DNA from 3 places in the Streptomyces sp. NPDC055243 genome. Region 1 is predicted to be linked to each of the others. Evidence: riboswitches for the same ligand, from Rfam matches in the RefSeq annotation. Region 1 holds a riboswitch; each other region holds the start of a gene.
The links. A riboswitch is a leader RNA that binds a small molecule or an ion and turns the genes downstream of it on or off. The one in region 1 is predicted to bind cobalamin.
Positions count from the first base shown of each region.

Region 2: another riboswitch for cobalamin. It lies ahead of metE (5-methyltetrahydropteroyltriglutamate--homocysteine S-methyltransferase); the one in region 1 lies ahead of ACIGXX_RS18880 (ABC transporter substrate-binding protein).
Region 3: another riboswitch for cobalamin. It lies ahead of ACIGXX_RS11190 (ABC transporter substrate-binding protein); the one in region 1 lies ahead of ACIGXX_RS18880 (ABC transporter substrate-binding protein).

Region 1 covers NZ_JBITWR010000006.1:51,184-60,989, reverse strand. Annotated here, with positions in the region: gene ACIGXX_RS18905 (cysteine synthase) at 1-292, opposite strand, end outside; gene ACIGXX_RS18900 (MoaD/ThiS family protein) at 299-577, opposite strand; gene ACIGXX_RS18895 (putative leader peptide) at 716-817, opposite strand; gene ACIGXX_RS18890 (ABC transporter ATP-binding protein) at 887-1,690, opposite strand; gene ACIGXX_RS18885 (FecCD family ABC transporter permease) at 1,687-2,775, opposite strand; gene ACIGXX_RS18880 (ABC transporter substrate-binding protein) at 2,880-3,839, opposite strand; cobalamin riboswitch at 3,883-4,039, opposite strand; gene ACIGXX_RS18875 (M67 family metallopeptidase) at 4,003-4,425, opposite strand; gene ACIGXX_RS18870 (amino acid permease) at 4,511-5,980, opposite strand; gene ACIGXX_RS18865 (DUF2017 domain-containing protein) at 6,358-6,954, opposite strand; gene clpS (ATP-dependent Clp protease adapter ClpS) at 6,966-7,280, opposite strand; gene ACIGXX_RS18855 (nicotinate phosphoribosyltransferase) at 7,361-8,689, shown strand; gene ACIGXX_RS18850 (nicotinamidase) at 8,838-9,422, shown strand; gene ACIGXX_RS18845 (hypothetical protein) at 9,484-9,806, opposite strand, start outside.
Region 2 covers NZ_JBITWR010000013.1:11,854-21,659, reverse strand. Annotated here, with positions in the region: gene ACIGXX_RS31550 (ATP-binding cassette domain-containing protein) at 1-558, opposite strand, end outside; gene cbiQ (cobalt ECF transporter T component CbiQ) at 555-1,304, opposite strand; gene ACIGXX_RS31540 (energy-coupling factor ABC transporter substrate-binding protein) at 1,311-1,703, opposite strand; gene ACIGXX_RS31535 (energy-coupling factor ABC transporter permease) at 1,703-2,458, opposite strand; cobalamin riboswitch at 2,488-2,672, opposite strand; cobalamin riboswitch at 2,927-3,145, shown strand; gene metE (5-methyltetrahydropteroyltriglutamate--homocysteine S-methyltransferase) at 3,307-5,628, shown strand; gene ACIGXX_RS31525 (NACHT domain-containing protein) at 5,730-8,843, shown strand; gene ACIGXX_RS31520 (MarR family winged helix-turn-helix transcriptional regulator) at 8,865-9,290, opposite strand; gene ACIGXX_RS31515 (SDR family NAD(P)-dependent oxidoreductase) at 9,541-9,806, shown strand, end outside.
Region 3 covers NZ_JBITWR010000003.1:296,536-306,341, forward strand. Annotated here, with positions in the region: gene ACIGXX_RS11175 (MBL fold metallo-hydrolase) at 1-195, shown strand, start outside; gene ACIGXX_RS11180 (ABC transporter ATP-binding protein) at 199-996, opposite strand; gene ACIGXX_RS11185 (iron chelate uptake ABC transporter family permease subunit) at 1,065-2,096, opposite strand; gene ACIGXX_RS11190 (ABC transporter substrate-binding protein) at 2,093-3,109, opposite strand; cobalamin riboswitch at 3,202-3,388, opposite strand; gene ACIGXX_RS11195 (VOC family protein) at 3,396-3,845, opposite strand; gene ACIGXX_RS11200 (helix-turn-helix domain-containing protein) at 3,851-4,714, opposite strand; gene ACIGXX_RS11205 (haloacid dehalogenase-like hydrolase) at 4,910-6,040, shown strand; gene ACIGXX_RS11210 (DUF2252 domain-containing protein) at 6,037-7,383, opposite strand; gene ACIGXX_RS11215 (alpha/beta fold hydrolase) at 7,512-8,432, opposite strand; gene ACIGXX_RS11220 (hypothetical protein) at 8,504-8,809, opposite strand; gene ACIGXX_RS11225 (arsenate reductase family protein) at 8,965-9,333, shown strand; gene ACIGXX_RS11230 (hypothetical protein) at 9,485-9,806, shown strand, end outside.

The sequences.
Region 1 (9,806 bases):
TGTTCTCCGGCATGACGCAGACGATGCGGTAGCCCTTGAGCTTGGCCGCCATCGCCAGCGAGATGCCGGTGTTGCCGGACGTCGGCTCCAGGATCGTGCAGCCGGGCGTCAACCGCCCGTCCTTCTCCGCCTGTTCGACCATGTGCAGCGCCGGGCGGTCCTTGATGGAACCGGTCGGGTTCCGGTCCTCCAGCTTCGCCCAGATCCGGACGTCGTCGGAGGGGGACAGGCGCGGCAGGCGGACGAGGGGCGTGTTGCCCACGGCCGCCAGCGGGGAGTCGTAGCGAGGCATCCGCGATCAGACCATGCCGCCGGCCACGGCCGGGAGGATCGTGACGTTGTCGCCGTCCGTGAGTTTGGTGGAGATGCCGTCCAGGAAGCGGACGTCCTCGTCGTTCAGGTACACGTTCACGAAGCGGCGCAGCTTGTCGCCGTCCACGATGCGCTCGGCGATGCCCGCGTGCCGCGAGTCGAGGTCGGCGAAGAGCTCGGCGAGGTTGTCCCCGCTGCCCTCGACGGCCTTGGCGCCGTCGGTGTAGGTGCGGAGGATGGTCGGGATGCGGACCTCGATGGCCATGGCTGGGAGCTCCTGTCGGGAGAAGTCACGTGGGTGGGCGCGCGGCGGCCCGGTGGTGCGGGTGCGTCAGTGCGAGTGCGCAAGGCGGTGCGATGCGCGGAGGTGGCGCCGCGGCTCACGGCCGTACGGCGGCGGCTGTCAGCGCGAACAGATCGCGCTGGAAAGCCTGCACAAATCGACGTGCAGACGCGCAACGAGCAGCATGCCCGGCATCTTGTCGCTCACGTCGTGGGGAACCATGCGGTCATCGTATCGATTCCCGGTCCGGGTTCTGGAATGTGATCTCGCATGGTGGACGGATTACGTCCATCACGTGGATGACGGGAGCTTCGGGGCAGCTGAGGGCAGGTACGTCACCGTGGGTGCGCCGGTGGCCGGATGCACCGCGACCTCCGCCGTCACCCCGTACACCTCGGCGAGGAGCTCGCTGGTCAGGACCTCCTTCGGGGGTCCTGAGGCGACCAGGCGGCCGGCCTCGAGCACGTACAGGCGATCGCAGTAGTAGGCCGCCAGATTGAGGTCGTGCAGGGCCAGGAGATTCGTCGTGCCGAGGTCGCGGACCAGGGAGAGGATCTCCAGCTGGTAGCGGATGTCCAGGTGGTTGGTCGGCTCGTCCAGGACGAGGACCGCGGGCTCCTGGACCAGGGCCCTCGCCACCAGCGCCCGCTGGCGCTCGCCGCCGGAGAGCCCGGCGAAGGCGCGGTGGGCCAGATCCGCGGCGCCGACCCGCTCCAGGGCCTCGTCGACCAGGACGTCGTCCCGCGCGGTGTCCGCCTCCCAGAAGCGCTTGTGCGGGGAGCGGCCCATGGCGACGATCTGCCGGACGGTGAGCTCGAAGCCGGTGTGCCCGTCCTGCGGGACGGTGGCGATGCGGCGGGCGCGGTCCTTGGCCGAGCGGGCGGCGAGGTCGTCGCCGTCCAGGAGCACGCGGCCGCCGGTGGGCGTGAGGGTGCCGTAGACGCAGCGCAGGAGGGTGGTCTTGCCGCTGCCGTTGGGGCCGACGAGGCCGATGGTCTCGCCGCGGGCGGCGTGCAGGGTGACGTCGTCGACGAGGGTCCTGCCGTCCACGACGTAGGTGAGGGACTCGGTGCCGAGTACGGCCGGGCTGCTCATGCGGTCGCCTCCGTACGGTTCCTGCGCAGCATCCACAGGAAGAAGGGGCCGCCGGTCAGCGCCGTCAGGACGCCGACCGGGATGTCCTGCGGGGCGGCGACCGTGCGCGCGGCGAGGTCGGCGGCCACCAGGAACACCGCGCCCATCAGGGCCACCACCGGCAGGAGCGCCCGGTGCGCGGCGCCGACCAGCATCCGGGCCGCGTGCGGCACCATCAGGCCGACGAAGCCGATGGCTCCGCTGTACGCGACGAGTACGCCGGTCAGGAGCGAGGCGAGGACGAAGACGGCGGCGCGGAAGCGGGCCGTGTCCAGGCCGAGGACGGTGGCGCCCTCCTCCCCCACCAGGAGCAGGTCGAGCGGGCGGGCCAGGGCGACGAGCAGCGCCGTGCCCACGATCAGGGCGGCGGCGGGCAGGGCGAGCATGTCCCAGCGGGCGCTGCCGAGGCCGCCGAGGGTCCAGTACAGGACCTCCTTCAGGTGGTCCGTGCTGTCGGCCATGATCAGGATCAGGCTGGTCAGGGCGGAGAGGATGTACGAGACGGCCACCCCGGCCAGGATCAGCCGGCCGGTGGCGAAGCCTCCGCCGCCGGACCTGGCCAGGGTGTAGACGACGAGCAGGGAGAGCAGCGCGCCGGCGAAGGCGGCGGCCGGAAGGGTGACGGTGGTGGCCAGCCCCGCGCCCAGGCCGAAGACACTGCCGAGGACGATGACGGCGACGGCTCCCGCGGAGGCACCGGAGGAGACGCCGAGCAGGAACGGATCGGCCAGCGGGTTCCTCACCAGGGCCTGCAGGACGGTGCCGATGACGGCGAGCCCGGCGCCTACGGCTGCGCCGAGCAGCACCCTGGGGAGTCGCACGTCCAGCACGATGGTGCGGAACGGGGAGGGCTGCGCGCCGCCCGTCAGGATCTGAAGGACGTCGGCCGTGGGTATGCGGACCGAGCCCAGCGCGAGACCCGCGACGACTGCCGCCGCGAGGGCTGCGCAGAGCGCCGCTATGACTGTCGTGTAGCGCAGCCGTCCGCGGGTCGGTGTGATCCTGGCGGGGCCTTCCCCAACCCCGCCCCTTCCCGGCTGTGACATGTGCGGCTCCGCCGCGGGCCGCTCCGGCGCGGGGGCCTTGGTCGCCGTCATCACCGGCTCCGCCGAGTTCGTCCTCAAACGCCGGACGGGCTGAATCCGCCCCCTCACAGCTGGTCCGCCAGCTTCTTCACCGCCCCCGGTGCCCGCACCCCCACCACCGTGTCCGACAGGGGCAGGACCGCGAAGCGCTGATGCTTGACGGCGGGGACGTCCGCGAGGACCGGGTCGTCCAGGAGGCGCTTCTTCTTCTGGGCGACCGTCGTGCCGCCGTAGTCGAGGATCACGATCACCTCGGGCTTGCGGTCGACCACCGACTCCCAGGACGCGTCGCCGAAGGACTTGTCCAGGTCGGCGAAGACGTTGCGGCCGCCGGCCCGCTCGATGATGTCGTTGCCGATGCCCCGGCCGCCCGCCGTGAACGCGGTCTTGTCGCCGCTGTCGTAGACGAAGACCGGGATCGGCTTCCTGGACTTCGACTTCGCTTCCGTCGCGGACAGTTCGCGCTTGGCCGCGCCCACCCACTCGTCCGCCCGCTGCCGCACGCCGAACGTGCTGCCGACCTCGCGGACCTCCTGGTAGACGTCGTCCATCGACACGGCCCGCTTCGCGCAGCCCTCGACGTTGAGGCGGCTCTCGATGCCGGACTTCGCCAGGGCCTTGCGGCTGCGGCCCTCGCCCGCCTGGAAGGCGCTCGCGTAGCCGCCGTAGACGAAGTCGGGGTCGGCGGCCAGGAGCTTCTCGTACGAGGGGTATTCCTTGGCGAGGACGGGGGTGTCCGCGTACGCCTTCGCGTACTTCGGCAGGACCTTGTCGTCCAGGTACGCCGTGCCCGCGATGCGGTCCTTCAGGCCCAGCTCCAGCATCACTTCCGTGACGTGCTGGTTCATCGTGACGGCGCGCTTCGGCGGTGCTTCGTACGTCGTCTTCACGCCACAGTTGGTGACCGTGTACGGGAAGCCCCGCGTCTTGGCCTGCGGCTTCGCGTCGGTGCCGTCGGAGGACGAACACGCGGCGAGCGGGACCAGCAGCGCCGCGGCGACAAACACGCGTAGGGGACGGGACATGGCTGAGCTGCCTCCTCCAGGGGATTCCGCGTCCCCTGCGTCGTGGGAGAAGAGGGCGGCAGGTCAGTTCCTGACTGCCCCGCCCGCGAAGGGTGGGGTCACAGTGGCGGGACCGTGCCGGATTCGCACCGGCTTCCTGGGTCCTGCCGCCTCAAGGTGAAGCTCAGTATGCCTGGACGACCTTCACCTCTTCTTCGGTGACCTCGCCCTCGACGATCCGGAAGGAGCGGAACTGGAACTCGCCCGCGTCGTCGGCGTCGGCCGTGGAGACCAGGACGTAGTGGGCGCCCGGCTCGTTCGCGTACGTGATGTCCGTGCGCGAGGGGTACGCCTCGGTCGCCGTGTGCGAGTGGTAGACGATCACCGGCTCCTCGTCGCGGTCGTCCATCTCGCGGTAGAGCTTGAGCAGGTCACCCGAGTCGAACTCGTAGAACGTGGGCGAGCGGGCCGCGTTCAGCATCGGGATGAAGCGCTCGGGGCGGCCGGTGCCCTCCGGGCCCGCGACCACACCGCAGGCCTCGTCGGGGTGGTCCTGGCGCGCGTGCGCGACGATCTGGTCGTGGAGGGCCTGGGTCAGGGTCAGCATGGCAGCCAGGATAAGCAGAAGGGCCCGCCCGTACCGAAGGATGGTACGAGCGGGCCCACATGCTGGGACGAGGGGTGTTACGGCACTACTTCACCGCGTCCTGCGGCTCGGCCTTGTCGCCGCCCGCGGGCTGCGCGCCCCGCTTCTGCATGATCAGGTAGCCGACGCCGAGGATCAGGGCCCACACCGGAGCCGCGTAGAGCGAGATCCGCGCGTCCTTGTCGATGCCCATCATCACGATGACCATCCCGATGAAGGCGAGCGCGAACCAGCTCGTGTACGGAGCGCCCGGCGCCCGGAAGGTGGACTGCGGCAGCTCGCCGCGGTCGGCCTTGCGGCGGTACTTGATCTGGCAGACCAGGATCATGATCCAGGCCCACATGCCGGAGATGGTCGCGAAGGAGACGACGTAGTTGAACGCCTCGCCCGGCCACTGGTAGTTGATCCAGACGCCGACCAGCATCAGCGTGGCGGAGAAGGTGGTGCCGACCAGCGGCAGGCCGTTCTTCGTCAGCTTGGTGAAGAACTTCGGGCCCTGGCCGTTGAGCGCCAGGTCGCGCAGCATGCGGCCGGTGGAGTACATGCCGGAGTTGCAGGAGGAGAGCGCGGCCGTCAGGACGACGAAGTTGACGATGGCGGCGCCGATGCCCAGGCCCATCTCCTCGAAGGCCGCGACGAACGGCGAGACGCCCGGCTGGAACGTGGTCCACGGGACGACCGAGAGGATCATGATGAGCGCGCCGACGTAGAAGACGGCGATGCGCCACGGCACGGTGTTGATGGCCTTGGGCAGGACGGTCTTGGGGTCCTTGGACTCGCCCGCGGTGACGCCGACGAGCTCGACGGCGAGGAAGGCGAACATCACGATCTGCAGCGTCATCAGCGTGGAGCCGATGCCGTTCGGGAAGAAGCCGCCCTGGTCCCACAGGTGGGACACGGACGCGGTGTCACCGGCGTCGGAGAAGCCGATGGTGAGGACGCCGGCGCAGATGAGGATCATGCCGATGATCGCGGTGACCTTGACCATCGAGAACCAGAACTCGAGCTCGCCGAAGAGCTTCACGGAGATCAGGTTGGCGCCGTACAGGATGACCGTGAAGATCAGCGCGTAGGCCCATTGTGGAATGGAGCCGTGCGTCCAGTACTGCATGTACTGGGCCGCCGCCGTGACTTCCGTGATGCCGGTCACGACCCAGAAGAGCCAGTACGTCCAGCCGGTCACGTACCCGAAGAACGGGCTGATGAATTCACGCGCGTACTCCGAGAAGGAGCCCGACACGGCGCGGTACATGAGCAGCTCGCCCAGGGCCCGCATGATGAAGAAGATGACGAGGCCGGCGATGGCGTACGCCAGGATGAGGCTCGGACCGGCCTTGTGGATGGCCTTGCCCGCGCCGAGGAACAGGCCGGTGCCGATGGCACCGCCGATCGCGATCATCTGGATCTGCCGGGCACCTAGCCCGCGCTGATAACCCTCGCCTGACGAGCCGGGCGAACCGCCCGCGCCGTCGGCCTCATTGCCGTCGTGATGCTCTTCGACCTGCACTGAGGTCATGGTGACGCCTTTCTCCACGCTAGATCCGTGAGCCCGCAGTCTGCGTCATGGCCACGGATCAGGTCCTGATCCCCCCGGATATGGATGGAGTGCTACCGGCGGTCTGCCGGCCCGAGCGCCACCGGTGACATGGGTGGCGTCACCGAGTGGTCGTGAAGATTTATCACGGTCGCAATAGTGATCGGTTCATCCGCGTGTGGCCCACACCACGAGAAGAACCGGACAAAATTCCCCTGACGCGTCAAACACGGGCAATGAAGTGACACGATCGTTATCCGGATTTGAGCGTCCGCTGAGCGAACGCGAGGTAACCGCTGCTACATACAACGACTTTGCTGTGACATTCAGCCCTCGCCGTCAGCCCTCGGCCCTCAGCCTCAGTCGATGAGCGTGCCGACCAAGGTCTCCTGCAGACCGCCCAGCCAGAGATAGGCCATCACCATCGGCTTGCGCGGATCGGAGTCCGGCAGCTGGTAGAGCACGTCCGTGTCGTCCTCGTCGGTCACTTCCAGGCGCGCGCCGATCGCGAGACGCAGGTCGTTGAGCGCGCCGAGCCAGTGCCGCGACTCGTCGGCGGACAGCTTCAGGACGGCGCCGCCCTCGCCCCTGGACGTCATGGCGTCGAGGCAGCGGATCACCACCAGGGCGTCGTCGCGCTTCTTGGCCCGCAGGTCGTTCTCGGTGAAGCGCCGGAACTCCGAGGAATACGCCCGCACTTCCTCCTCGTCGGCCTTCTCGCTGCCCGGACCGCCGTACGCGTCCGGCAGCAGCCGCTGGAGGACCGGGTCGGTGGGCGGCTCGCTGGGGCCCTCCGCGAACAGCTCCGCGAGCGGGTCGTCGGAGGCGTCCTCGGCCGGGCCCGGCCCGATCAGCTCCAGGAGCTGCACGGCGAGGGACCGGATGATCGAGATCTCGACCTCGTCGAGCGCGACGGCCGCGCCGCCCCCGGGAATGGCTTCGAATTGTCCTGGCATCAGATGCGTCGCTACTTCCGGTCCTGCTGGAGGGTGGCCCACAGCCCGTACCCGTGCATGGCCTGTACGTCGCGCTCCATCTCCTCGCGGGAGCCGGTGGAGACGACGGCACGGCCCTTGTGATGCACGTCCATCATGAGCTTCGTGGCCTTCTCCTTCGAGTACCCGAAGTAGGACTGGAACACATAGGTCACGTAACTCATCAAATTGACCGGGTCGTTGTGGACCAGCGTGATCCATGGGACGTCCGGCTCCGGAACGGCGAAGGTCTCTTCGTCCGATTCGGGGCGGGTGATCTCTGCGGGAGCCGTACTCACTTGTCCCATGCTGCCACTCGCAGGGGGCCCTCGCACAAATGGACTCACGAAATCGTCAGAGTGACGAGATGCGGGGTAGCATCCTTCGTATGAACACAGCGGACCTTGGGCTGCCGGTGGATGTTCCGTCGACAGCGCTCTTCACGGATCACTACGAGCTCACGATGCTGCAGGCCGCCCTGAAGGCCGGCACCGCCGATCGGCGCTCCGTCTTCGAGGTCTTCACCCGCAGACTGCCCGAGGGGCGCCGCTACGGCGTGGTGGCCGGAACCGGCCGGGTCCTGGACGCCGTGGAGAACTTCCGCTTCGACGCCGACGTCATCGGCTTCCTGCGCGAGCGCCGCGTGGTCGACGAGGCGACCCTCCAGTGGCTCTCCTCGTACCGCTTCAGCGGCGACATCTGGGGCTACCCGGAGGGCGAGGTCTACTTCCCCGGCTCGCCGATCCTGCGCGTCGAGGGCTCCTTCGCCCAGTGCGTGCTCCTGGAGACGGTGATCCTCTCCATCCTCAACCACGACTCGGCGATCGCGGCCGCGGCGTCCCGGATGGCCTCGGCCGCCGGTGAGCGCCCGCTGATCGAGATGGGCGCACGGCGTACGCACGAGCTGGCGGCCGTCGCCGCGTCGCGCGCCGCCTACGTCGGCGGCTTCGCCACCACGTCCGACCTGGCGGCCGGCTTCCGCTACGACATCCCCACGGTCGGCACGTCGGCCCACGCCTTCACCCTGCTGCACGACAACGAACGCGACGCCTTCCAGGCCCAGGTCGACTCCCTGGGCCCCGGCACGACCCTGCTCGTCGACACGTACGACGTGACCGAGGCCGTCCGCACCGCCGTCGAGGTCGCCGGGCCCGAGCTCGGCGCCGTGCGCATCGACTCCGGCGACCTGCTCCTGGTCGCGCACCGGGTGCGCCAGCAGCTGGACGAGCTCGGCGCGACGAAGACGAAGATCGTCGTGACCTCCGACCTGGACGAGTACGCCATCGCCTCGCTGGCCGCGGCGCCCGTGGACGCGTACGGCGTGGGCACGCAGCTCGTCACCGGGTCCGGGCACCCGACCTGTTCGATGGTCTACAAGCTGGTGGCCCGCGCCCATTCGGCCGACACGAAGGCTCCGCTGGAGCCGGTGGCCAAGAAGTCGCTCGGCGCCAAGTCCTCGGTGGGCGGTCGCAAGTGGGCCGCGCGGCGGCCCGACGAGCACGGGGTGGCCGAGGCCGAGGTGATCGGCACGGGTGCGGTGCCGGTGGAGCTCGCCGACCACCAGCTCCTGGTCGAGCTGGTCAAGGGCGGTGAGGTGGTGGCGCGCGAGCCGCTCGACACCGTGCGCGACCGGCACGCGGCGGCGCGGGAGCGGCTTCCGCTGTCGGCCACGCAGCTGTCCAAGGGCGAGGCCGTCATTCCGACGGAATACATCTGAATCAGCTGATTGTGCGCCGGAGCGGAGGGCAGGGCGTTCGAACGCCCTCTCCCGTATCGCAGACGGAGTCTCTACGCTCGGTTCATCCGGCCGAGTCCCCCTCCCTCCTCCCACCGCCTACGAGTCTTGCCGAGCCGAAGGACACCCGATGCGCCGCGCTCTGATCGTCGTCGATGTACAGAACGACTTCTGTGAAGGCGGCAGCCTCGCGGTCGCCGGGGGCTCCGACGTGGCCGCCGCGATCACCGAGCTGATCGGCCAGGCACCCGCGGGCTACCGGCACGTGGTGGCCACCCGCGATCACCACATCGACCCGGGCGACCACTTCTCGGACCACCCGGACTACGCCCGCTCCTGGCCCCCGCACTGCGTGGCGGGGACGGAGGGCATCGGGTTCCACCCGAACTTCGCGCCGGTCGTCGCGTCCGGGGCGATCGACGCGGTCTTCGACAAGGGGGCCCACACGGCCGCCTACAGCGGCTTCGAGGGGGCCGACGAGAACGGCGTCTCGCTGGCGGACTGGCTGCGGGAGCGGAAGATCACCGACGTGGACGTGGTGGGCATCGCCACGGACCACTGCGTACGCGCCACGGCCCTGGACGCGGTGCGTGAGGGGTTCGGCACGGTGGTCCTGCTCGACCTGACCGCGGGTGTCTCCAAGGAGACGACCGAGCGGGCCCTGGAGGAGCTCAAGGCTGCCGGGGTGGAGCTGACGGGCAAGCCGGTCGTCTAGGTCCAGTGCCCCGTCAGGGGCGCGGGACCGTGAAATGTGCGGCTCCGCCGGGTGGGCGCGATCAGCCCCCACCGGCCCGCAGGGGCAGATCGGACGGTCTCTGCCCCTGGAGCGCCTGCCGCTTCAGGGCCCGGATCGGATGCCAGAGCTCGGCGGCGGCGTCCGGCGCCGTACGCCATATGAGCCCGTCCGGGTGATGAAGGACCGCCGTGATCTCGTCCGGCGTCGGCGGCTCCGCGTTGCCCCGCAGATAGACGGCGCGCATGCCCAGGTTCCGCAGGCGCGTCAGCGCCCTCGCACGGTTCACCGCGTGGACGATCATCCGGACGTTGCCGCCGCCCAGGGAAGGGCTCGGCAGCGTCAAGGCCACCACCACGCTGCCGT
Region 2 (9,806 bases), on a different contig from region 1:
CTGTCCGTCGGGGTCGAGCCCGGCGGTCGGCTCGTCGAGGATCAGTACGCGCGGACGCATCGCCACGGCGCCTGCGATGGCCGTCCGCTTGCGCTGGCCGTAGGAGAGCAGATGGGTGGGGCGGTCCGCCAGGGCGCTGATGTCCAGCGCGGCGAGCGCCTCGGCGACCCGTGCCCGCACCTCGGCATCGGGCAGCCCCAGGTTGAGCGGCCCGAAGGACACGTCCTGCTCGACCGAGGCGGCGAACAGCTGGTCGTCCGGGTCCTGGACGACCAGTTGAACGGTGGTGCGCAGCCGGGTCAGGCCCTTGCGGTCGTACGTCACGGGCGTGCCCCCGAGCGTCAATCCGCCCCGGTCCGGACGGAGTCCGCCGCTGAGCAGCCGCATGAGAGTGGTCTTGCCGCTGCCGTTGCGCCCGAGCAGCGCGAGGGCGCGCCCCTCGGTGACGTCGAAGTCCAGGCCGCTGAGCACGGTGGGCCCGTCCTCGTAGGCGTAGGAAGCGGCGCGCAGAGCGACCAAGGACCCGCCCGGTTCGCGAGGAGCGCTCGGCTCGCTCATGGAAGAAGCCTTTCCAGTACGAGGGTGAGGGCCACCAGGCCCGTGAGGAGTACCGCGCTGACGGCCACGAAGCGGCGGGAGATCCGCGCCTCGGGCACGAGCACCCGCAGCGTCCCGTCGTAGCCGCGCCCGGCGAGCCCGGCCTGCAGCCGGCCCGCCCGGTCGAAGGCGCGCACGAACGCGGTGGCGCCGAGGCCGCCCAGCGAACGCCAGGTGGCGGCCCGGGTGGTGTGGCCCAGGCGCGCGGCCTGCGCCTGCCGGATCCGGCTCATGGAGTCCAGGAGCAGGAAGCTCATGCGGTACATGACGAGGGCCACGTCCACCACCGGCGCCGGTACGCCCACCTTCACCAGGCGGGGCAGCAGGTCCGACATGGGCGTGGTGAAGGCGAAGAGCAGGACGCCGAGCGAGGCCGCCGACGTGCGCAGGAGCAGACCGCCCGCGCGTGCGGGGCCGCCGTCGGCGAGCGTGACGAACCCTTCGGGGCCGCCGAGTTGCACGATCAGGGTCAGGGCGCCGGTGACGCAGAAGCCGAGCGGCACGCGGTAGGCGCGCCACAGTTTGCGCGGCGGCACACCGGCGGGCCCGAGCAGTACGGCGAGCGCGGCGACCAGGACCAGGGCGGCACCCGGCCAGGGCGGCAGAGAGACGGCGAGGACGGTGAAACCGAGGCCGAGCACGGCCTTGTCCACGGGGTGGCGGCGGCGCCAGCGACTGCTGTGCGCCGCCGCGTCGATGGGCAGCACGCGGGGTCAGACCTGCTCGGTCTCGGCCCGGGCGCTCTCCCCGTCGGCGGTCCGCTCCGTGGCGGCCTTCCCGGCTGTGGCGGCCTTCTCGGCCAGTGCGAGCTCGGCGCCCTGGCGGCGTCCCTTGCGCAGACCGAAGTAGTACGCGAGGACGCCCGCGCCCAGCGCCGCCTGAAGGGCGAAGAGCGCGGACTCGATCTCCCCGGAGGGGGGTTCGTACAGCGGCGAGAACCAGGGTTCGTAGTCCGGCTCGATCTCGGTGATCGCGGTCTCGGCCTGGGCGTCGGCCCCGGCGAACGGCTCCTTCTCGTCGTCGCCGAGACCGAGCGCCAGCGGCAGCACGGCGAGCGCGGCGACGATGAGGAGGAGCAGAGTGTTGATCTTCGCGTTGCGGCTCATCAGGCGCTGGCCCCCGTCTCCGTCTGCTTCTCCGTCGTCACGTTCTTCTCTGCCGTCACGTTCTTCCCTGCGGTCACGGCCGCTGACGACTTGTCCCGCAGCAGGACGCCGAGCCGGGTGAGCTCACCCTTGCTCGACTGCACGAGCAGCCGCATCACCACGACGGTGAGCAGGCCCTCGCTGACGGCCAGCGGGATCTGGGTGACGGCGAAGATGCCGCCGAACTTGCCCAGGGCGCCGAGGAATCCGCTGCTCGGGTCGGGGAACGCCAGGGCCAGCTGGACGCTGGTGACGCAGTACGTGGACAGGTCGGCGACGAAGGCGCCGAAGAACACGGCGACCATGAGCGGCACGTCGTACCGCTTCAGGAGGCGGTAGACGGCGTATCCGGCCCATGGCCCGACGATCGCCATGGAGAACACGTTGGCGCCGAGCGTGGTGAGCCCGCCGTGGGCCAGCAGCAGCGCCTGGAACAGCAGCGTGATGGTGCCGAGGACCGCCATGATCGGCGGCCGGAACAGGATCGCGCCGAGGCCCGTGCCCGTCGGGTGCGAGCAACTGCCCGTGACGGAGGGGATCTTCAGTGCGGAAAGGACGAAAGTGAAGGCACCGGATGCGCCCAGGAGCAGGGTGCTCTCCGGGTGCTCCTTGACCTCACGCGTCAGGGAGCGGACTCCGTGGACGACGAACGGCGCGGACGCTACGCCCCAGGCGATCGCGTGCGCCGGCGGGAGGAAACCCTCGGCTATGTGCATGGCTAAGCAGACCCTCTCCAGCACCTCGTGGATGGACAACGCGCCTTGGCCGGTCTCCTGGCTGACGGGTCGTACCGACCGGACTCCGCCTTCCCGGGTGCGTGAGCACCCAGTGGCTGCCGCGAGGGCTGGAGCCGGACTTCCCGATCACAGTGGCGAGGGCCGCACCGGCATCACACCGGATTTCCCGAGCACCAAGGCGTGGTGACCCTAGTGCTCGATCGAGCCTCCTGACAACTTGCGGGACCGCCCCGGCTGTGGCACGCGCGAGCGCACACGACCAGGGCGTACGCCCCTGGTCAGCCCATGTGCCTCGACCGTGTGCGCCCGGCTCGCGCGAGGTTCAGGAGTGGGCGGGCCATCGATCGCGCGACGGTCCTGGAGCTGATGGCGGACCGCCCCGCCGCCGTGTCTCACCTCACGGTCCGGAATGTGATCAGTACTGCCCAAGAGGCCGGACCACCCCTTAGCCTGACCGGTGCAGCTGGTTCGCCCTGTCCGCCAGGCAGGAGCGTCGTAAGAGGGAACCCGGTGGGAATCCGGGACTGCCCCGCAGCGGTGAGTGGGAACGACCGCCGTCATGAGCACTGGATCCGAGCGCGGATCCGGGAAGCGACGGCCAGTAGGAACCTGTTTCGGCAGGTGTGCCCGCGAGTCCGAAGACCTGCCCGTTGCCCGTACGTGACCCCTCACGTGCGGACATCCCGGTGACCTCGTGGGCGGGTCGGCGTCGGATCAGGTGGAGCACCGTGCCGCAGGCGCGCGTTCGGTCCATCCGGTCCGTCATCCCTTCGCGTCCGTGTCCCGTCCCCGGGATGCTCAGGAGTCATCTCGCGAAGGAGATTTCCGTGACAGCGAAGTCCGCAGCCGCGGCAGCACGGTCCACCGTGTACGGCTACCCCCGCCAGGGCCCCGACCGGGAACTGAAGAAGGCCGTCGAGGGGTACTGGAAGGGCCGCGTCACCGCCGACGCCCTCCGGGACACCGCGGCGCAGCTGCGCCGGTCCACCTGGCGGCATCTGGCCGACGCCGGCATCGACGAAGTGCCGACCGGCGACTTCTCGTACTACGACCACGTCCTGGACACCAGCGTCATGGTCGGCGCGATCCCCCAGCGGCACCGCGAGGCCGTCGACACCGATCCGCTCGACGGATACTTCGCGATGGCCCGCGGCACCCAGGACGTGGCGCCGCTGGAGATGACCAAGTGGTTCGACACCAACTACCACTACCTCGTACCGGAGCTGGGCCCGGACACCGTCTTCACCGCCGACTCGGCCAAGCAGGTCGCCGAGCTGAAGGAGGCGATCGCGCTCGGCCTCGCGGCCCGCCCGGTCCTCGTCGGCCCGGTCACCTATCTGCTGCTCGCCAAGCCCGCGCCCGGCGTGGCCGCCGGCTTCGAGCCGCTCACCCTCCTGGACCGTCTGCTTCCCGTGTACGCCGAGGTCCTCGCCGACCTGCGCGCCGCGGGCGCCGAGTGGGTGCAGCTCGACGAGCCCGCCCTGGTCCAGGACCGCACCCCGGCCGAACTCAACGCCGCCGCGCGCGCCTACCGCGACCTGGGCGCCCTCACCGACCGCCCGAAGCTCCTGGTCGGCTCCTACTTCGGCAGGCTCGGCGAGGCGCTTCCGGTGCTCGCCAAGGCACCGGTCGACGGCCTCGCCCTGGACTTCACCGAGGCCGCCGCCAGCCAGCTCCAGGACCTCGCCGCCGTCGGCGGTCTGCCCGGCAAGCGTCTTGTCGCGGGCGTCGTCAACGGCCGCAACATCTGGATCAACGACCTGGAGAAGTCGCTGTCCACCCTGGGCACGCTCCTGGGCCTCGCCGACCGGGTCGACGTCTCCGCGTCCTGCTCCCTGCTGCACGTCCCGCTGGACTCCACCGCCGAGCGGGACATCGACCCGCAGATCGCCCGCTGGCTGGCCTTCGCCCACCAGAAGACCGCCGAGATCGCCACGCTCGCCCGCGGCCTGGCCCAGGGCACGGGCGCCATCGCGGCCGAACTGTCGGCCAACCGCGCCGACTTGGCGTCCCGCTCGGGCTCCGCCCTCACCCACGACCCGGCCGTACGCTCCCGCGTCGCCGCCGTCACCGAAACCGACGCCCGCCGCGCACATGCCTACCCGGAGCGGGCGGCGGCCCAGCGGACGCGGCTGGGCCTGCCGCAGCTGCCCACGACCACCATCGGCTCGTTCCCGCAGACCGCCGAACTGCGCACGGCACGGGCCGACTTGCGTGCGGGACGTATCGACACCGCCGGGTACGAGGAGCGCATCAGGAACGAGATCCGCGAGGTCCTGGCCTTCCAGGAGAAGGCGGGCATCGACGTCCTGGTGCACGGCGAGCCCGAACGCAACGACATGGTGCAGTACTTCGCCGAGCAGCTCACCGGCTACCTCGCCACACAGCACGGCTGGGTCCAATCCTACGGCACCCGCTATGTGCGCCCGCCGGTCCTGGCAGGGGACATCTCGCGGCCCGAGCCGATGACGGTGCGCTGGACCTCGTACGCCAACTCCCTCACCGACCGTCCCGTCAAGGGCATGCTCACCGGTCCCGTCACCATGCTCGCCTGGTCCTTCGTCCGCGACGACCAGCCGCTCGGCGACACCGCGCGCCAGGTCGCCCTCGCCCTGCGCGACGAGGTCGACGACCTGGAGACGGCGGGCACTTCGGTCATCCAGGTCGACGAGCCCGCTCTGCGCGAGACCCTGCCGCTGCGCGCCGCCGAGCACCCCGCGTACCTGGAGTGGGCCACGGAGTCCTTCCGCCTCACCACCAGCGGCGTACGCCCGGACACCCAGATCCACACGCACATGTGCTACGCGGAGTTCGGCGACATCGTCCAGGCCATCGACGACCTCGACGCCGACGTCATCAGCCTGGAGGCCGCCCGCTCGCACATGCAGGTGGCCCGCGAACTGGCCGAGCACGGCTACCCGCGCGAGGCGGGTCCCGGCGTGTACGACATCCACTCCCCGCGCGTACCGAGCGCGCAGGAGGCGGCGGCCCTGCTGCGCAAGGGACTTGAGGCCATCCCCGCCGAACGGCTGTGGGTGAACCCGGACTGCGGCCTCAAGACCCGCGGCTGGCCCGAGACCCGGGCCTCCCTGGAGAACCTGGTCGCGGCGGCACGGGAGGTGAGGGCGGAACTGCCCGAGCGTCGCTGACCCGAACAAGCGGACCGGGGCGGCCATGTGGGGACGCATGGCCGCCCCGCCCGCCATGATGGACGCACTGGCCGTTCCGTCACGGAGCTGGGAGGCGACCGGTGCCCAGGGGGATGAGTTACGCGGACGCGGTGCGCCTGCTGGGCGGGGCGGACAGTCCCGCGCTCGCGGCCCTCGACCGGCTGACCGGCGGCGCGCTCCTGGTGGCCACCGGCGGCGGGTCCGCTCTGGCGTTGAGCCTGTTCGACGCCCGGGGCGAACTGGCCCGCCTGAGCCGGTCCCTGTTCTCCGGCCTCGCGGAGCGCTCGCGCGGCCTCGGCCGGTTCGACCGCACTCAACGCCTTGCAGCGGCGCACGCCGTCGTGGTGTTGGCCTCGTACTTCGACACGCTCAAGGAACTCGATCTCCCCTTCGACGGGCGGGAGTTGAGTGTCGGCAGGGCGGACGCCCTCCGCATGACCACCGGCCGGACGCCGGAGTCCGGGCGGCTCGCGGCCCTCGCGGACGAGCTGCTGCACGCCGAGGTGCCGATGCCCGCGCCGCACCGTCCCTACGAGTCGGAGCTCGTTACGCTGCGCGGCTTCTACGGCGGGCTCTCCGATCAGGTCCTGGAGTACGTGTCGGGCTGTGCGGCCTGGGAGGCCGTGCCGGAGCGGGAGCGGGAGGAGCTGCGGGCCTCCCTGGTGGAGTCCGCTCCCCGACGGGCCGTATCCGCGTACGAGATCATGTACCGGCGCCTCGCGGCCGAGTTCCCCGAGGTGGCCGTCTGGGTCAGCATCACCGACCACCAGGCGACCCGTCACGAGGTCCGCCGCATCGAAGGCACGCTGCGGCACCTGGAGGAAGCGGTCGCCAGGGCGGCCGACGGGCGGGTCGCGGCCGAGCGGTACGTGGCGTTGAACCGCGCGTCGCGGGCGGCGATGAACGCGCCATTGCTGTCCCTGGAGGACCTTCCCGAGGGCCTGGTGGTCCCCACGCTCGGCGCGGGATACATCTCCCCGGACTTCAAGGTGGCCGCTTTCGGGGCGGCCGACCGCCTCTCGGAGGAGTCCTGGTGGGAGGAGCGCCCCGTCCACCAGGACCTGGAAGGCTATCTGGCGGGTCTGTTCACCGCGCCGCAGGCCGTGGAGACGCCGCTCCTGCTCCTGGGGCAGCCGGGGTCGGGCAAGTCCGTGCTGACCCGCGTCCTGGCGGCGCGGCTGCCTGCCGACGACTTTCTCGTCGTACGGGTGCCGCTGTCCGCCGTACCCGCGGACGCGGCGATCCAGGACCAGATCGAGACAGCGATCCGCGACGCCACCGGGGAGGCCATGGCCTGGCCCGACGTGACGCGCACGGTGCGCCGTGCGCTGCCCGTCGTCCTGCTCGACGGCTTCGACGAACTCCTCCAGGCCACCGGTGTGAGCCAGTCCGACTACATACAGAAGGTGGCCGCCTTCCAGCAGCGCGAGGCCGCGCACGGCCGCCCGCTGGCCGTGGTCGTCACCAGCCGTACGGCGGTCGCCGACCGGGCCCGCCTCTCGCCGGGCGGCATCGCCGTACGCCTTGAGCCCTTCAGCGACGAGCAGGTGACGCGGTGGCTCGACCTGTGGAACCGGACCAACGCGGGGTACTTCCGTCACCAGTCCCTGCTGCCCCTGTCTCCGGAGCATGTGCTGACGCAGCGTGAACTGGGCTCCCAGCCGCTGCTGTTGCTGATGGTCGCGCTGTACGACGCGCAGAACAACGCGTTCCGGCGCGAGCACGGAGAACTCGCGGGCTTCGACCTCTACGAACGGCTCCTGGCCCGCTTCGCGGCACGCGAGGTCAGCAAGAGCGATCCGGGGCTGACCGCAGAACAGCTGGCCCACGCGGTGGAGGCCGAGCTGCTGTGCCTGTCCGTGACCGCCTTCGCCATGGTCAACCGCGGCAGGCAGTGGGTCACCGAGGAGGAGCTGACGGCAGACCTGGAGGTACTTCTGCCACAGCGCGCCCACGCGACACGTCCCGCCGATCTGCGGGCCGCGCTCACGCCGGGGCAGGTGGTCGTGGGCCGGTTCTTCTTCATCCACCGGGCCGAGGCGTCGCGGGACGGGGTGCGGCTGCGGTCCTTCGAGTTCCTGCACTCCACCTTCGGTGAATTCCTGGTGGCACGGCTGGCACTGCGGGAACTCGAAGACCTCGCGAGGGCGGCTCGCGCTGACGCCCACCGGGTCCGGGTTCCCGCCCCCGACGACGCGTTCCTCCACGCGCTGCTCTCCTACCAGGCGCTCTCCGTCCGGTCCGCCACCCTCACCTTCCTCCACCAGGCCCTGAAGCGGCTGCCCACGGAGCAGCTCTCGGCGCTGCGACCGCTGCTCCTGCGGCTCTTCCACTCCGCGCTCCATGCCAGGCAGGAACGCGCCTTCGACGGATACCGGCCCGCGGACTCTCCCGTACCGGCCCGGCACGCCTCCTGGGCCGCGAACCTGGTGCTGCTCCTGGCCCTGCTCGGCCGACCGGTGCAGGGGCGGGAGCTGTTTCCCGAGGAGGAGCCCGCGCATCACTGGAACCGGTTGACGACCTTGCTCAAGTCTCAGCTCACGTACGAGGGCTGGCGTACGTTCGGGCGCACACTCGCCCTGGAGCGCACCTGGCTGGAGGAGTTGAAGGACGTCCGCATCACGCTGGCCGACATCGATTCGGGCACGGCTCCCGTCGCCCCCGCGATCGATCCGTACTGGACGTACGGCATCGAGCCCGGCAGCGACCAGCGTGGGCACGTCTCCTGGATGAGGGGCGACGAGGAACCCTGGCGCCGGGAGACCCACCTGCTGTGCGACATGGACCGCGACATCCTGCAGCACGCGCTGGAGCCCTTGTGCGAGGCCGGGCTCGGCATGGCCGTCACCGACTTCGCGGGCTACTGGGAGGATCACAGCGTCTCGGCCGCCCATGTCCTGCTGGGGCTCTGGGCCGCCCGGCACGCGGGTTCCGCACCGGCCCCGCCCTCGGAGCTGCACCGCGTCGCGCTCCATGTCGCGCTGCACAGCCTGCCCGGATCGGAGCCCGAGTTCCAGGACTTCATCGAACGCTATCTCCGCAGCGTGCTCCACGAATGGCGGGCGATCGGACACGACCCGGGCGAGGCGTGGATCGAGCAGACCATGGCCATCGTGCGCACCAATCACTCCGGCAACACCGCGGGCCCGGAACTCGACCGTCAAGAGAGTGCCCTGATGGGCGATCCGGACTGATCCCCGCCCAGCAGTGACCCCTCAGCCCCCGCCCGTATGGGCCACCCGGGACAGCAGCACGTGCAGCGTCTCCCGCTCCTCCCGGTCCAGCGGGGCCAGGAGTTCGTCGGTGACGCCTCGGGCCACCTCGTCCGAGTCGCGCAGGAAGTCGTGGCCCGCCGGGGCCAGGGCGACGATGCGGCGGCGGCGGTCGTCGGGGGCCGGGCGGCGTTCGACGAAGCCGAGGCGTTCCAGGTCGTCGACCAGGCCGACGATCGCGCTGGGGTCGTAGCCCAGCTCCTGGCTCAGTTCGCGCTGGGCCGCGCCTTCCACCGTGGCCAGGTAGCGCAACAGCGCGTAGTGGCGCAGCCGCAGGCCGGATCTCTGGAGCGCCGCGTTGAAGAGCTGCCCCGAGCGCAGGCCGAGGCGGTAGAGCAGGTAGCCCGCGTCGGCGTGCAGGCCGCGCATCCAGGGCGCGCCCTCGTCGACGGACCCTTCCTCCACGGGCTCGGCGGTCGTCTTCCGGCTGGTGGTCATGAGGGGCGCTCTCCCTGATCGGTGCTCTGCGGGCGTACGGCGGTCATCGGCGGTCGTCGGTGACAGTGTCCAGCATGCCGCAATATCGATGTTGGAAACAATCATTGACGACAACAATGGTTTGTCTTAGCTTCCTTTCTGCCATCTCTCTTTCGCTGCCTGTTGAAGGGGTTTCCCAGTGCTGGACTCATACACCGTGGACCTGCGCGGCAAGGTCGCCGTCGTCACGGGATCGGGGCGCGGCCTCGGCCTCGCCTACGCCTGTGCCCTCGCTCGCGCCGGCGCGTCGGTGGTCGTCAACGACGTCGACGCCGAAGCGGCCGAACGCGCCGTCAAGACCATCACCGGGGCAGGCGGGCGCGCCGTCGCGGAGGTGGCCGCCGTCGGCACCGGCGAGGCCGCCGACCGCCTTGTCGCCCGCGCCGTCGAGGAGTTCGGGCGGCTGGA
Region 3 (9,806 bases), on a different contig from region 1:
CGCTTCCCCTACCTCTTCGACGGCGAGCCGCTCGTCCTGGACAGCGCGCAGGCCGCCGAGGCCACGAAGATCCTGGGGGCGCGCCGGGTCGTCCCCGTCCACTTCAACAGCTGGGCCCACTTCACCGAGGGGCGGGACGAACTGGTCTCCGCCTTCGCCGCCGCCGGGATCGCCGACCGGCTGCACCTGGCCTGATACTCAGCCCGCCCGCAGGAAGCGGATCGACGGGCGCGGCTTCCCGTCGCCCTCGTCCGCGAGCGTCGTCACCACCGCCCGCACCCCGTACACCTTCGCTATCAGCTCCTCCGTGATCACCTCGGCCGGTGTGCCCGCCGCGTAGGCCACTCCTTCGCGCAGGACCAGGACCTGGTCGCAGAACATGGCGGCCAGGTTCAGGTCGTGCAGGGCGATCACGCTGGTCAGGGGGAGGTCCGCCACCAGGGCGAGGAGGTCGAGCTGGTGCTGGATGTCCAGGTGGTTGGTCGGTTCGTCCAGGAGGAGTTCCCGGGGGGTCTGGGCCAACGCCCTTGCTATCTGGACCCGTTGGCGCTCGCCGCCGGAGAGCGTGTGCCAGGACTGGGTGGCGCGGTCGGCGAGGCCCGTGCGGGTCAGGGCCTCGCGGACCGCCTCCTCGTCCTGGGGCGTCGCCCCCGACCACGGCCTGCGGTGCGGGATGCGGCCCAGCCGTACGACCTCCCGCACCGACAGCTCGACCTGCGTCGTGGCGTCCTGGTCCACCACCGCCACCCGGCGGGCCACCGTGCGGCGGCCCACGTCCCGCAGCGGCCGGCCGTCCAGGGTGACCACTCCCGACGCCGGGGCCAGGACCCCCGCCAGGATGCGCAGGAGGGTGGACTTGCCCGAGCCGTTCGGGCCGAGGAGGCCGACCGTGGCTCCGGGCGGCGGGGCCAGGGTCACCCCGTCGATGATGAGGTGGCCCGCGGCGGTCCTGCTCACCCGGTCGGCACGCAGGCCCGGTTCCGCGTTCGAAGCCATGCTGTCCTTCATCCCGTACGTCACGTCGTCCGTCACGCCGTCCTTCATCCCGTACGTCACGCCGTCCCTCATGTCGTCTTCCGCGTCCGGTAGAGGACCAGGACGAACGCCGGTACGCCGATCAGGGACGTCACCACCCCCACCGGCACCTCCTGCGGGTCCAGGACCGTGCGGGCCAGCGTGTCCACCCACACCAGGAACACCGCGCCCGCGAGCGCCGTGACCGGGAGCAGCCGCGCGTGCCCGGAGCCGACCAGGGCGCGGGCCGCGTGCGGCAGGACCAGGCCCACGAAGCCGATGGCGCCCGCGCTGCTGACCAGGGCCGCCGTCAGCAGGGCCGTGATGGAGAGCAGGATCAGCCGGGTACGGGCCACATGGACCCCCAGCGTCGCCGCCGCGTCCTGGCCGAACACGAATGCGTCCAGGGTGCGGGCGTGCGCCAGGCAGACGGTGAGCGCGAGGACGAGGACCGCCCCGCACATCCAGACGTCCGTCCAGCCCACCCCGCTCAACGAGCCGAGCAGCCAGAACAGGACGCTCCGCGTCGTCTCCGCGTCGCCCGACGTCAGGATCACGAACGAGGTGAGCGCGGAGAAGAGCTGCATCGCCGCCACCCCGGACAGCACCACTCGGTCGGTGCTTCCGCCCAGGGTGTGGCTGAGCAGCAGGACGAGGGCGAACGAGACCACGGCGCCCACGAAGGCGCCCGCCGAGATCGACACCACTCCCCCGCCGACCCCCAGGACGACGATCGCGACCGCGCCCGTGGAGGCCCCCGAGGAGACGCCGAGCACGAAGGGGTCGGCGAGCGGGTTGCGCAGGAGGGACTGGAGGACCGTCCCGCAGACCGCGAGGCCCGCGCCGCAGACCGCCGCGAGCAGCGTGCGCGGCATGCGCAGGTTCCAGACGATGCCGTCCCGGATGGGCGTCAGCGTCGCCTCGCCCCAGCCGAGGTGGGCGGCCACCGCCGACCACACGTCCGGTACGGAGATGTCGGCGGGGCCGATGGTGACGGCCACCGCCACGGAGAGGGCCAGGGCGGCGAGTCCCGCCGTCCAGAGCAGGGTCTGCCGTATGCCGCCCGGGAGGGCTCGCGTCACTTGGCGAGCCCGAACTCGCGCAAGGCGTCGGCTACTTGCTCCACGCCGTCCACCGTGCGGATCGTCGGGTTCATGGCCTGGCCGCTCAGCAGCACGTACCGCTTCTTCTTCACGGCGGTCAGGTTCTTGGTGACCGGGTTGGACTCCAGGAACGCGATCTTCTTCTTCGCGCTCTCCGCGGTCTGCGACCTGCGGGTGAGGTCGCCGATGACCAGGACGTCCGGGTCGCGGTCGGCCACCGTCTCCCAGTTGATCTGGGGCCACTCGTCGCGGGTGTCGTCGAAGACGTTCTTCGCGCCGAGCTCGCGGGTGATGATGCCCGGCGCTCCGCAGCAGCCCGCGATGTAGGGAGCGTCGGAGTTGGCGAACCAGTAGAGGAGCGAGGCATCGGAGGCGTCCATCGCCTTGGTCGCCTTCGCCACCCGGTCCTTGAGCCGCGCGATCAGGCGTTCGCCGCGCTTCTCGACGCCGAACGCCTTGGACAGGTCGCGCACCTCGCCGTAGACCGTGTCCATGGTCAGCGTCTTGTCGCGGCGGCCGTCGCCGTCGCCGCTGTTGTCCTTGCCCGCGCAGTCGGAGGGCGAGACATAGGCGGGTACGCCGAGCTCGGCGAACTTGGCGCGGTCGGCGACGCCGCCCTTGCTGACCGTCGCCTCGAAGGACGCGGTGACGAAGTCCGGTTCCTGGGCGAGGACCTTCTCGAAGGAGGGGTAGCTGTCGGCGAGCCGCTCGACCTTGGCGTTGTCCTTCTCCAGGCCCTCCAGGACCGGGTCCGTCCAGGTCCCGGTGCCGGCCATGCGGTCCGCGAGGCCGAGGGAGAGCAGGATCTCGGTGGAGCCCTGGTCGAGGGAGACCGCCCGCTGCGGCGGCGCCTTGATCTCCGCCTTCTTTCCGCAGGAGGTCAGGGTCAGTGGGTAGCCGGCGGCCTTCTCGTCCGAGGTGGAGGCCGACGAGCCGGAGCCGCCGCAGGAGGTCAGCGTGGCCGAAAGGGCGACGCCGAGGAGAAGGGGCATACGTACACGACGGGCTGTGGAGGACACACGATCCCTTGAGTCTCACGGCTCATACGCGGAGCCTGGCCTGCTTCGTCACCTCCGCCGCCCGGTGCGCGGGCGAAGGTGCCAGCAGGTCTTCGGACTCGGGGATCGGCCGTGCGGGGCGCCTTCCCAGGCGTCCGTGGACGCCCAGTGGCCGTGGCCCCGCCCGTTCCCCCTCACCGCTGCGCGTCAGTTCCGGATTCGCACCGGATTCCCTGGCCCTGGTGTGGGTTGACTGGCGCTCGCAAGCTATCACGCAGGGTCAGGACGGCTGACCGGGCCTCGGCGCGCCGCGGTAGGTGCCGAAGGACCATTTGTTGCCCTCGGGGTCGGCGATCGCGAACTCCCTGCTGCCGTACGGCTGGTCCTCGATCTCGCGGACGATCTCGACCCCGGCGGTGCTGAGCCGCTGGTAGAGGTCGTCCACGTGGTCGGTGACGACATACGCGCCGAAGGTGCCCGGTTCCAGGCACCAGCCCTGGGACTTCTCGTCGTACGAGCCGAGCATGATCGCGCCGCCCTCGGGCCAGTCGAGCTCGGCGTGGGCCACGCGGTCGCCGTCCTCGTAGACGGCGGTGCGCAGGAAGCCGACGGTGCCGACCAGGAAGTCGATCAGGGCGGGGGCGTCGTGGGCCTGGAGCGTCGGCCAGACGTCGGGCGCGCGCCCGGCGGAGGTGGACTGGGGCTGCTGTTGCTTCTCGGTGGTGTTCATGGCTCCTACTCTTCGCCTCCGCCATGGCTCCCGGCTTGGATATTCCGGCACTCTTCGGCCAGCCAGCCGCTGGGGCTGACGCCGGTGTACTGCCGGAAGTCCCGCACCAGGTGGGAGTGGTCGTAGTAGCCGCAGTCGGCGGCGACACGGGCCAGGTCGGGGGCGGCGCCCGCGGCGACGAGGCGTACGACGGCGTCGCGTGCGCGCTGGAAGCGCATCAGGCGGCCCGCCTGCTTGGGGCTCAGGCCCGTCTCGGCGCGGAAGAGCGTGGTCAGGCGGCGTTCGCTGAGCGCGACGTGCCGGGAGAGGCCGTGCAGGGTGCCGACGCCCCGGTGCCGGGCCAGCCAGGCCCAGGCCTCGGCGACCTCGGGGCGTACGGTTCCGCCGGATTCCTCGGCCGCGCGCTGCCTCAAGTAGGCGGACAGGAAGGCGAATCGCTCCTCCCAGCCGCCCTGCTCGCACAGCATCTCCCGTACGTCGGCGGCGCTGCGGCCCATCACCTCAGCGCCGGGCGTCACCAGCTCGTCCGCGAGCTCCGACGCCGGTACGCCGAACAGGGCGCGGGCGGCGAGCGGGTGCACGGCGAGCTGGATGCCCGCCTCGTGCTCGGGCCGCACGACGTAGGCCGGGGACTGGTGCAGGCCGCCCAGGACGATGTCCGTGCGGTCGGCGTCGGGGCCGCCCGCCTGCTCGGGGCTCGCGCCGCTGACGACGGGGCCGTCCAGCGAGAAGATCAGCGTCAGGTACGGGGACGGCAGGCCGCGGTGCAGGCCCGGCCGCTCCCCCTCGGTGCGGTAGCCGACGGCGGACACCACCATGCCGTCGAGCCGCGGAGCGGCCCGCACGAACTCCGGGGAGACGGTCTCCATGCCTTCCAGTATGCGATGGGCGGGCCCGAGAGGCAGGCCCCGAGGCCCGGCGAACGTCCGATGCGGCTACCCGCGCAGATCCGTCCCATGCCCCCTGCGTCCGGTGATGTCGATCATGGGAATCCGCGGTCCGACCTCATACGATGACCCGCCGCTCCGGACGGGGCGCAGACCGCTCTCAGGGGGCACAGAAACATGGCAGTAAAGGCAAAGAGCAAGCTGGCCGTACTCGGCACGGCGGGCGCGCTCACCGCGGCCGTCCTGGCGGGGACGGCGCTCTGGCCCAGCACGGACGCGACGGCCGCGGACGCCTCCGCGCGGAGCACGAGGACCGCGGCCGAGCTGAAGCACTGGCCCGAGCCGGTCGCGAAGAAGCTGGGCAAGGTCATCGCGGAGAACGGCCACAAGGGCGCGTACGCCGTCTTCGACGCGGACAACACGACGTACCGCAACGACCTGGAGGAGTCCCTCCTGCCCTTCCTGGAGATGAAGGGGGTGCTGACCCGCAAGTCGATGGACCCGTCGCTGAAGATCATCCCCTTCAAGGACACGGCGAAGCACAAGGAGAGCCTCTACAGCTACTACAACCGGCTGTGCGAGGTCGACGACCAGGTCTGCTACCCGTGGGCCGCGCAGATCTTCTCCGGCTTCACACTCAAGCAGCTCAAGGGGTACGTCGACGAGCTCCTCGCCCACGACAAGCCGATCCCCGCCGAGTACTACGAGGACGGGAAGCTGACCAGGACCGAGGTCGAGGCGCCGGAGTTCTTCACCGGCATGCAGGAGCTCTACAAGTCTCTGCGCAAGCACGGCATCGAGGTCTACGTGGTGAGCGCGGCCAGCGAGGACCTGGTGCGCATGGTCCTTGCCGACCCCAAGTACGGCTACGCCGTGAAGCCCGAGAACGTCATCGGCGTCGGGCTGCAGCTCAAGGACCGCAAGACGGGCGAGGTCACCAGCTCCCGCAAGGAGATCGCGGAGGGCCGCTTCGACGAGAAGAAGCTGGCGGGGCGTGAGCTGACGCCGAACCTGTGGGCGCCGCTGACCTGGTTCCAGGGCAAGCCCGCGGCCATCAACACGTACATCGACGAGTGGAAGAAGCCCGTCCTGGTGGCCGGCGACACCCCGGCGAGCGACGGCCCGATGCTGTTCCACTCGGCGGACGTGGAGCACGGCGGGGCGCGGGTCTGGGTCAACCGCAAGGACTCGTACATGAAGCAGCTGGACGGCATGAAGCGGAAGAACGCCGACCGGCAGCGGGAGCTGGGCCAGAAGGTGACCGCGGACAAGCGGTGGCTGACGGTGGTCCCGGACGAGATCCGCTAGTCGCCGTCCCGGCCTCCGGCGTCCACGACGCCGGAGGCGATCGCCTCGGTCAGTGCCGCGTGGTCCTGGGCGTTCTGCGCGGCGTAGCGCAGCGCGAAGTCCGCTATCGCACGGTCGAACGTGTCGGAGCCGCCCAGGTAGGCGGCGATGGCTATGCGGTCGCCGGAGCGTGCGTGGGCGCGGGCCAGGGCGGTGCCGCAGAGCCGGGCGTAGGAGCGCAGCTCCGCGGCGGACATGGCCTCGACGTCCGCCGAGCCCTTCATGTCGCGCAACTGGCGCCAGTAGAAGGCGCGGCCCTGGGGGCCCGTCATCCAGCCGAGGAAGATGTCGCTCGCCGCCTGGAGGAGGCGCTGGCCCGCGACGACGCGGTGGCCGGGGTGGACGTACGGTCCCGGCGGCAGGTGCTCCTCAAGGACCGAGCGGACCGCCTCCTTGATCTGGAGGAAGAGCGGGTCGTCGGCGTCGCGTCCGGCGAGGAGCACGATGAAGCAGCGGGTGCCGACGCTGCCCACGCCCACCACTTTCCGCGCCGCGTCCACGAAGTGGTAGCGGTCCAGGAGGAGTCGGCGCTCCTCGGAGAGCGTGGAGCGGTAGTCGCCGAAGATCTTGCGTACGGCCGCGAGGTCCGGGGCGCCCGCCGGTTCCAGGAGCGGCGGGTCGTGGATGATGCGGCGCACCCCGTCCACCTCTTCCGTCAGCTTGCCCAGCGCGTGCAGGCTCGTGCGGCGGCGGGCCCGGTCCAGGGTGTCCGCCGCGCGCTTGCGGTGGCGGGTGGAGCGGACGAGGGACAACAGGTCGTGCGCGTCGATGCGTTCGTACCAGACCTCCAGTTCGCCGAGGCCCGCGAGACGGCGCATCGACGTGCGGTACGCGGCCACCGCGGCGAGGCACGCGTCGCGTCCCCCGTTCTCCGGGTGGCCGTTGTCGCGGGAGGCGACGGCGATGCTCGCTGCCAGGCGTTTGACGTCCCACTCGAAGGGCCCCGGGCAGGTCTCGTCGAAGTCGTTGAGGTCGAAGAGCAGGGTGCGTTCCGGCGAGGCGAACAGGCCGAAGTTCAACAGGTGGGCGTCGCCGCAGAGTTGGACCGTGAGCCCGGTGTTCCACTGGACGGCGAGGTCCCCCGCCATGACGGCGGCGGCCCCCCGCAGGAAGGCGAAGGGCGAGGCCGCCATACGGGCGTACCGGATGGGCAGCAACTCCTGGACGCGGTCCGCGCCCTGCTGTTCGAGGACGGCCACCGGGTCGGCGCGGTCGGCGGAGGGTATCCAGGCCCCGTGCGAGGAGCGGGAGGCACGCTTGCGGGCGGCCTTGCCCTGCTGGGCACGATCGTCCGGAGTGGTCATCGCCCCTCTCCCCTCTCCGTCGGCGGCTCCCGGCAACAGCCTCCCCTCAGGAGCAGCCAATGCCGCCACCGGCGCGTACGCATGCCGGGTACGCCGAACGGGTGAACGGGCCCCGGCGCTTGTGGACCTCAGCTTCCGCCCGCGACCGCCCATGCCGCCACCTTCTTGGCCAGCGCACCGCCCGCCCGGGTCCACGCGAAGTGGTCCAGAGGGCCGCCCGCCTCCTGGGTGGAGTACCGCAGGCGTGTGACGCGGGCAGCGGGCGCCTTGCCGACGAGGTGGTCGAGGGCGGGTGCGGGGGCCCAGGTGTCGCCCTCCACAAAGACCGCGAGGACGGGCAGGCCGAGGGTGCGCAGGGCCGCCTCGTAGTCGTGCGGGGAGCCGGGGGACGAGTAGCGGCCCGTACGTCCCTGGCGTGCCCAGTCGCGCATGACGCCCTTGGGCTGGTTGCCGCCGAAGCCGAGCTTGGTGCCGGGCCACCGGCCGAGCATCGTGGACGTCGCCGCGGCGAGCAGCTGGCCGATGAGCAGCGCGGGTCCGCGCAGGGGGCCGTACGCGCGGAACCAGACGGAGCCGGACGCGACGAGGGCGACTCCGTCGACTCCGGGGCCGATTCCCAACGAGGCGTGTACGAGGGCCAGTTGGCCGCCCATGCTGTGGCCGAGGAGGTACAGCGCGGGCTCCGGGCCCAGTTCGGCGCGTATCGCGTCGACGATCGCGACGAGGTCCTGCTCGACGATCGTGCGGTAGCCGTGGTCGGCGGCGTCCGCGTCCGTGACGCGCGGGGTGCTCTCGCCCTGCCCGCGCATGTCCACGGTCAGGGCGGTGAGCCCCTGCGCGTGCAACTGCCGTGCGAACGCGCGGTAGTAGCGGGCCGGGGTGCCCATGGCGGGCAGGATCAGGACGGCCGGCGCGGGGCCGGGCGAGGTCTCGCCCGCCCGCAGGCCGCGGACGGGAAACCGTGCCCCGTCCGGGAGTTGGGCGGTGACGAGCAGCGGCAGCCCGGCTGCCGGCTCCTGCTGGGCGGGGGCGGTTTCCGGCTGGGTCATGCGGACAGCATGAAGCACGCGTACGGGCGGCGACCCCTCGGGCCCCCACCCGTACGCGTCCGTGCGACGGTTCAGCGGCTGTACCGCATCAGGGCGCGCACCATGTGGCAGGTGATGTCCGACGGCGGGTGGATTCCCACGTCCTCCGCCATGCTCCGGATCCTGGTGTTGCTGGCTTGGTTCGGCAGGTAGACGCCCGAGTCCAGCAGGGCTATCGCCAGGCGCATGGCCTTCAGGCGCCGGTTGTGCGTGATGTACCACTCGCGCGGCCGTCCGGCCGGGAGAGGTCGCTTCTCCAGTGGTGCGTACGTCGGGTCGATGAACACGGGCCGGGAAGCGTTGCGCTTCGACTTCGATGTGAGTGCGGCAGCGGGCACAGGCATCCTCCTGTCGCGGTCAGGAACCCCCGTCGGGAACCCTCGAACACTGCTTCAATTCTACTGCCGGGCACTGACAATCGCCGCTGGCCAGAAGGGCTTTGAGGGGGTGTGACGGGTGGGTCGCGAGGGGGGTCGCGGGTAGCGTGTGCGGCATGGAGATCTGGATCAATCCCGCCTGTTCGAAGTGCCGCGGCGCGCTCACGCTGCTCGACGCGGAGGGCGCCGACTACACCGTCCGCCGCTATCTCGACGACGTGCCGTCCGAGGACGAGATCCGCGCCGTCCTGGAGCGGCTCGGCCTGGAGCCGTGGGACATCACGCGCACCCAGGAGGACGCCGCCAAGGAGCTGAACCTGAAGGACCGCGAGGCCTGGCCGCGCGACGCGTCGGGCCGCGACCGCTGGATCACGGCGCTCGCCGAGCACCCCAAGCTCATCCAGCGGCCCATCATCACCGCCGACGACGGCACGGCGGTGGTGGGACGCACGGAGGAGGCCGTACGGGACGCGCTGTCCCGGTAGCCGCCGAAGGAGAAGCCGGCGACCGCGCGCCGCAGATGGCTGCCGACCGATGAGCCATCTCCGGCAAACCGTTACATATACCTCCATAGCGTTGGGCACTCCACACCCCCGCCGACCGGACGACGGTTCCGGGCAACGGAAAGGAGCGCCCGTGCGGAGCCTGATGTTCAAAGGCGTATACGGCACCATCCTCGCGAGCGCGCTGATCGCGGCGCTGCACTCGGAGCAGCAGACCTACACGCCCTACTACGACGCGGCCTGGATCATGGTCACCGCGGGCACCGCCGCCCTGGCGCACGGATACGCGCACCACATGTCCACGCACCGGCCCGGCTCGGGCCTGCACCGGTGGCGGCAGCTCGCCCGGGAGCTGATGGACGAGTGGCCGGTGGTCGTGGCCTGCTGGCCCACCGTGGGGCTGCTCGTGCTGGCCGGGACCTTCGGCTGGCCCGAGGCGCCCGTCACCTACTCCG